DNA from 2 places in the Brevibacillus parabrevis genome. Region 1 is predicted to be linked to the other one. Evidence: a T-box and tRNA genes for the amino acid it is inferred to sense, from the RefSeq annotation. Region 1 holds a T-box; the other holds one or more tRNA genes.
What was found. A T-box is a leader RNA that pairs with one kind of tRNA and senses whether it is charged. The one in region 1 lies ahead of leuS (leucine--tRNA ligase), so its partner is inferred to be a tRNA-Leu.

Region 1 (3,396 bases):
AGCGTTGACGGCTGAACAGCCAGTCGCGCAGACGGTAGGTCACTTTGCGATTTCCTTTGCCTTCGGCTTCCAGCCATTCGATCATTTTGTTGATCGCCTGCTCTTTGTTCAGACCGTCGAGCATGCCGGAATTGATATGCTCTCCGTCGCCTGTGTACGCTTCTTTGGAAATGTCTCCGCCCGCGATTACCGCTTTGATCGGCAGGTCGAATGTTTTTGCAAATTCATAGTCGCGCTCGTCGTGTGCAGGTACCGCCATGATCGAGCCGGTTCCATAGCTGATCAGCACGTAGTCCGCGATCCAGATCGGCAGGCGCTCGCCGTTTACCGGATTGATGGCGTATGCCCCGGTGAATACCCCTGTCTTTTCTTTTGCCAGGTCTGTACGTTCCAGATCGCTTTTGTGTTTGGCTTGCTCCAGATAAGCTTCTACGGCTGCTTTTTGCTCTGGGCTGGTAATCTGCTCAACCAGTTTGTGCTCTGGAGCGAGTACCGCGTAAGTAGCGCCGTAGAGCGTGTCCGGGCGCGTCGTGAAGACGGTAAAGCTTTGATCGTGTCCGTCGACGGCAAAAGTAACTTCTGCCCCTTCGGAGCGGCCGATCCAGTTGCGCTGCATTTCCTTGATGCTCTCCGGCCAATCCAGCTCTTCCAGGTCTTGCAGCAGTCTTTCCGCATAGGCCGTAATTTTCAGCACCCATTGCTTCATTGGACGGCGCTCGACTGGATGTCCGCCGCGCTCGCTCTTGCCATCGATGACTTCTTCGTTTGCCAGCACCGTTCCCAGTGCAGGGCACCAGTTTACAGCTACTTCGTCAATGTACGCCAAGCCGTGCTCATACAGCTTCGTGAAAATCCACTGGGTCCATTTGTAGTAGTGCGGGTCAGTCGTGTTGATCTCTCTGTCCCAATCGTAGGAGAAGCCCAAAGACTTGATTTGGCGGCGGAACGTGTTGATATTTTTTTCCGTGAACTCCGCAGGGTCATTGCCTGTGTCGAGCGCGTATTGCTCAGCAGGCAGACCAAACGCATCCCACCCCATTGGGTGAAGCACGTTGTAGCCTTGCATCCGCTTCATGCGGGACAAAATATCGGTAGCCGTATAGCCTTCCGGGTGTCCGACGTGCAGCCCTGCACCGGAAGGGTACGGGAACATATCGAGAGCGTAAAACTTTTGCTTGCCTGGGTCTTCTGATGTTTTAAAGGTTTTGTTTTGCTCCCAGTATTGTTGCCATTTTTTTTCGACTTCACGATGACTGAAAACCATGGTAGAGCACTCCCATCTTAAAATAGGTAAAAAAGTAGAAAACTTGGCTATGCCAAGCTGTTGCCAACATCATGATCCAAACTGCCTTTCGGCCATATAAAGAAAACCTCACGCCCCAATCGCTTGAACGAAAGGGACGAGAGGTTTGTTTATACTCCCGCGGTACCACCCACATTGGCGAATGCAAAGCATCCACCCACTTAAATCCGTAACGGGGATGAGCCGCCCACCCTTACACAACCATATTAGAATGGCCTTCAAGGCGAGTGCTGAGAGGCGAGTTCGGACGATCCCGGGTTGACTTGCACCTGCCGTCAACTCTCTGTATGCTCGCGGGGCATATTCCTACTATTCCTCTTAAACGCGTCGAAATTTGCAGTTATAACGCCATTATAGTCAATTGGAACCAACCATGTCAAACTTTATGGCTTGCGTGCGGAAAAAAACAGGCGCTCGCTCGCTTCCTGCGGTGGCAAGTCCGAATAGTCTGCCGTAATGACGATGTCCGTGAACCCGGCCTCCGCGAGCCAGCGCATCAGTTGCACAGGCTGGTAAGCTCTTTGCCAATGCTCCTCCTCCATCCGCTCGTACAAGCCGTTTGGCTGGCGGATGAAAAAGGTCAGCTGATGCTCTACTTCCAGGCGAAGCGGGTCGCAGAAACATTGCCAAATGTACGAAACCTCGTCGTCGACGTAGGTGAACGTCTCGTCTCCGAAAACGTGCAGCATCTTGTACGGACTGTGCACATCAAACAAGAAGCTTCCCCCTGGAGCAAGATGAGCGAACACGCGTCGGAACGTCTCTTGCACGTCCGCCTCTTCTGTCAAGTAGCTGAGCGAGTCGCACAAGGAAATGACCGCATCGGCTTCCGGCAAGGAAAGCTCGCGCATATCTTGTTCCACCCACGCTACCTCTACTTGCTCCTGGCGCATTTTATCGTAGGCAATCGCCAGCATTTCGGCTGAGAGGTCGACACCTGTGACGCGATAGCCCCGCTTCGCCAGCGGAATGGCGATCGTCCCTGTCCCGCAGCCGAGATCGATAATCCGCTTGGATGCGCTGCCTTTTTGCCAGCTACGCTCAATCCAGTCGAGCCACTGATCGTAGGGGGTGTCTGCCATCAACGCATCGTAGACGGCGGCCATGTGTGCGTAGGCCATCTTTATTACCCTTGCACAGCGAAGGAAACCTCTTCTGCATCCTTCCACAGGCGCTCCAGGTTGTAAAACTCGCGATCTTCCCGGTGGAAGACGTGAATGACGATATCTCCCAGGTCAACCAGCACCCAGCGACCTTCGTCTGCCCCTTCAATCCCGCGAACATCATAGCCGTTTTTATGGGCCTGGTCGCGAATCTCGCGCACGATTGCCTGTACTTGGCGCTCGTTGTTTCCGTGGCAAATCATGAAGTAATCTGCAATGACGGACAGCTTGCTGATGTCCAGCACCTTGAGATTTTCTGCCTTTTTGTCATCGGCTGCCTTCACTACCAAGCGAGCCAACTCTTCTACTGTTTTAACCATCAAAACCCTCCTTCTCTCCCTTTGCGGGATACCAAATCGTTATAGGCAATCAGCGTCAACGGATAAACCGTTTTCTGCTTTTCTATCAAAAACTGAATGGTGCCGCCCAAAGCTAGTGCCAAGGCTTGATCCAAATTCTTTTCAGCCAGCGCGCGAATCTCGTCGACACCAGGAAAAATGCGGTTCGGTTCTATATAGTCTGCCACACAAACGACTTTTTCTAACAGGGACATCCCCGCTCGCCCCGTCGTGTGGTAGCGAACGGCTTGCAAAATATCCGTATCTGTCACACCGAGATCCGTCTGGATGACGATCGCCCCGGCAAACGCGTGCCACAGCTCTTTTTCCCCTTCCAGAAGCTCTGTCGGCATATCGTGGCGAACGAGAATTTCGAACATTTTCTCCACGGGCCAGCATTTGCAGTAGTCGTGCAACAGCCCTGCAAGCTCCGCTTTGTCCGGGTCAGCCCCGTAGCGAACGGCAAGGTTGCGAGCTGACTGGGCGACTCCGAGCGTGTGGTTGAAGCGCTTTTCATGCATTTGCGCCCGAATGCGGGCAAGCAGTTCTTCCCGATTAGTCAAGAGTTTCATAGAATCGGTTCTCCTTTATA
Region 2 (3,396 bases), 2.4 Mb from region 1:
ATGGAGGACTGTTGAAAGCCAAGGTAAAAGGCGATCTCGTCGTATTGAACATTCAAGGAACGAAGCATGAAATCGTGCAAGACTTGCGAGACAAGCAAAATTTCAAGTTCACCATCAAAATCGAATGCGAGGGCATTTTGGCGGAAGCCTACGCGCTCATGGATTTTCTCAGCAAAGAAGAGACGAAAAAGCTGGAGCGCGCCTTCGCCAAGGAAATCGAGCGGATGTGCCTGGACACGCTGCAAAAGGTGCATAAGGAAATGAAAGTGGATGTCATCAAGCTGGGCAGCAATATCCGCCAAAAAGAATACTCGCTCTGGAAACAAATCCAGAAAGATTGGGAGAGCGGACAGCGCCTATACGAAAAGAGCACGATCAAAGTCGAAGCAAAGGTGTATTTGCGCAATGTCGGCTCCGTCAACCGATCGGAGAAAGAAGAAGGAAGGTGACAAGTATGTTCAAATACTTCGGTTCTCTGCCTCCGTTTCTCACTTTCGGCGGAGCCTTGCTCGCTTTTTTGATTCCGTACCTGTTTTATGTCGCAAGCAACAAGCTGCACGAATGGGGCGATCCGCCCTGGAAAAAAGACAGAAAAACCAACTCGTGAAGAGCAAGCTGTCTGACATAGAAAAGGCACACCCGCTTGATCGCTGCGGGTGTGCCTTTTCGTTCCACTCGTATATTCGGATTGCCTGCTTGCTACTGTGCGAGCAAATCGGCGAAAGCTTTGGCGTACGCTGGCAAATCTGGCGGACGACGGGAACCGACGATGTGTCCATCGACCACGACCTCTTCATCGATCCAAATCGCACCAGCGTTTTCCATGTCATCCTTGATGCCTGGCGTCGACGTTGTTTTCACTCCATGCAAAATTTTTGCCGAAGCGAGCACCCACCCTGCATGGCAGATGTGACCGATCGGCTTTTTCGCCTCGTGCATGGCACGGACAAACGCGAGCACCTCCGGATAACGCCGCAGCTTGTCCGGCGCCCAACCGCCCGGAACGAGCACGCCGTCGTACTGCGAAGGATCAATCTCGCTCATCGCCTTGTCCGCTTCGCATGGCACACCGTATTTTCCGATGTAGACATGTCCCGCTTTCGGTCCAACCAGATGAACAGCCGCCCCTTCCTCGCGCAGCCGGAGCACCGGGTACCACAGTTCCAAATCTTCAAATTCGCTTTCCACAAAGCAGACTACTTGTTTTCCTGCAAGTCTCACGCGATCCGCCTCCTTTTCCTCTTTATTGTACGCTCTTTTCTAAGAAATTGTTGCTTTTAGAAAAGCCGTGAGTTGCTTGATATTTATAGTACCAAGCGAAGCGTGCATTCACGGTAAATGGAAATCCTATAGACTTCCTGATTTTCATTATAGAACACACGTTTCCACAACAGCAATAGCAACAAAATTTGCGAAAAGAGCCTTATTGTAAACAAACGAAAGAGCAATTGGAAAGGCTGCGAGCTGCAACGTCCCTTTTTCGGACAAAATGAAAAAGTGAGAAACAGGTCTACTCACTGTTTCCCACCTTATAACGAAAACCATATGTATAGATTGCTGGTGCCGGTAGAGGGACTTGAACCCCCACGGTTTCCCTCACGATTTTGAGTCGCGCGCGTCTGCCAATTCCGCCATACCGGCCTGTTCGTGTGTAAAATGGTCGGGAAGACAGGATTCGAACCTGCGACCCCTTGGTCCCAAGCCAAGTACTCTACCAAGCTGAGCTACTTCCCGATTTCCCACACGTTATTGCTCCTTCTATTCGACAAAATCTGATAGGAGTCGCAACACTTAGATATTTTACAGGCAAGTCGTCCCAAAATCAATACCGTTTTTTAAAATGATCTGCCTGCCCGCTCCTTGTCCGTTTTTTGGCGCTAGATCGCTTCCGGTTCATATAGGCGCAAGGACGTGCTGAACAAGCAGCGCAAGTTTTCCCGCCTGCTTTTTTCGGATGTTTTTTGCGCAGCCAGTCCATATACAAATGCCGCGCCGCTTTGCAGCCCCACGCCTGAGCCTGCCGGGCAGCTTGAATCGAGAGGGAGAGCATGGCACGGTGACAAGTCTCCTGCAATAACTCTTCGGCAATTTCGCGCAACCCGCACACCCGGTACAAATAACGATACAGTGGGTGCTGGTGCTCAGCGATCCATTCGCTCCATAATTGTGCCTTCATCTCCCACCTCCCTTTCATCCAAACGAAGTCAGTACGAAAATATCACCACTTCTTTCCTGAAAATTTGCGATCGCTTCTCAGGCGCAGCATGCGCTCCTGCGTTTTGTTAGCGCCGCCCTCGCCCTAGGCCGCACCTTGCCCCTCACCCGCCGCCTGCATCCGCGCACACACGGCTTGCAGCAACCCGGCACGATTCTGAACAGTTGGTTTGGCAAATTGAATGGATAGTCCAAAGGATGACGCCCGACTATAATCCAGCGGCCGTCCGGCAGCTTTTTCAACTGATACACGCGAAAAAAGCGGTCGCTCGGGTCAAACTGAAACCAGACTGCGATGGTCACGCACCTCGCACTCTTTTTCAACACCTGCGATTTGACGATTGGAGTCGCTCCGATCCCGTCTCCAACCGGAACGGCAAGCTGGCCGTTGATCCTTCTCAGATCGAGATTGCCGATCACGCGGTTTGCGAGGCAAGGCGTCATGAATCTCGTCAAGAACCGGCGAATTTTGCTGACGGAATTAAAGCGTTTGGGCAAAATGACGCCTCGATTGCCTACACGCTTGTGTGCTGAAAACACGATCGTCCAAAAAGCCTGCTCCGCTTGCCGGACAACCCCAACCCACTTTTTCTTCATCTCGCATTCCTCCCCTCCTACAAGGGTATGCAACCACCAGCGCAAACGGTTGGGCACATCCCCCATACATAATTGCGGGCAAACAGGAGAAAGTAGTACGGTGTGCCACATCAACCATCTGTTCAAGGAGGAACAAACATGCCAAGCCAAATCAACACAGACTCTCTGAAAAAAGCCGAAGTGGCGACCACTCTCGCGAAAAATATGATTACGCAAGCCATCGAGCAATCCGCTGCCAACCCGCAACTGGCCGAGGAAGCATTGAAGCAAGCTTCCCAGGAGATTGCCCAGGCGCAAACGATGGTGTCGCAAGTCCAATCCACGCTGCAAACACAAGCCCAGTCGCAACAGAGCCAATCCTAGCCCTGGTGCTTGAACAGGCAAAACAGGCAGCCGCATGGTGCGGGATGCCTGTTTTTGCCGCTCGCTATTCGCCTGTCCTGTCCAGTTGTCCGATTGATCGTCGTTGGCATCCCGCTCCTTGTTACCGTAAAATAAAGGCAACTTGTGTGCAAAGGAGAAAGAGGCGATGGCTATGCAACCACTGGGCGGAATCAACCATTTTCTGTTTTCGGTAGCCGATTT

Region 2: it encodes a tRNA-Leu, which carries the amino acid that the T-box ahead of leuS (leucine--tRNA ligase) is inferred to sense. The anticodon was not compared.

What each region holds. Positions count from the first base shown of each region.
Region 1 is NZ_CP064090.1:4,931,249-4,934,644, forward strand. It holds gene leuS (leucine--tRNA ligase) at 1-1,264, opposite strand, end outside; T-box leader at 1,394-1,635, opposite strand; gene IRJ17_RS22660 (class I SAM-dependent DNA methyltransferase) at 1,687-2,424, opposite strand; gene rsfS (ribosome silencing factor) at 2,430-2,786, opposite strand; gene yqeK (bis(5'-nucleosyl)-tetraphosphatase (symmetrical) YqeK) at 2,786-3,376, opposite strand; gene IRJ17_RS22675 (nicotinate-nucleotide adenylyltransferase) at 3,360-3,396, opposite strand, start outside.
Region 2 is NZ_CP064090.1:2,491,192-2,494,587, reverse strand. It holds gene IRJ17_RS11860 (Ger(x)C family spore germination protein) at 1-449, shown strand, start outside; gene IRJ17_RS11855 (hypothetical protein) at 455-607, shown strand; gene IRJ17_RS11850 (type 1 glutamine amidotransferase domain-containing protein) at 700-1,221, opposite strand; tRNA gene IRJ17_RS11845 (tRNA-Leu) at 1,559-1,641, opposite strand; tRNA gene IRJ17_RS11840 (tRNA-Pro) at 1,658-1,734, opposite strand; gene IRJ17_RS11835 (sigma factor) at 1,823-2,176, opposite strand; gene IRJ17_RS11830 (IseA DL-endopeptidase inhibitor family protein) at 2,254-2,811, opposite strand; gene IRJ17_RS11825 (hypothetical protein) at 2,950-3,174, shown strand; gene fosB (metallothiol transferase FosB) at 3,347-3,396, shown strand, end outside.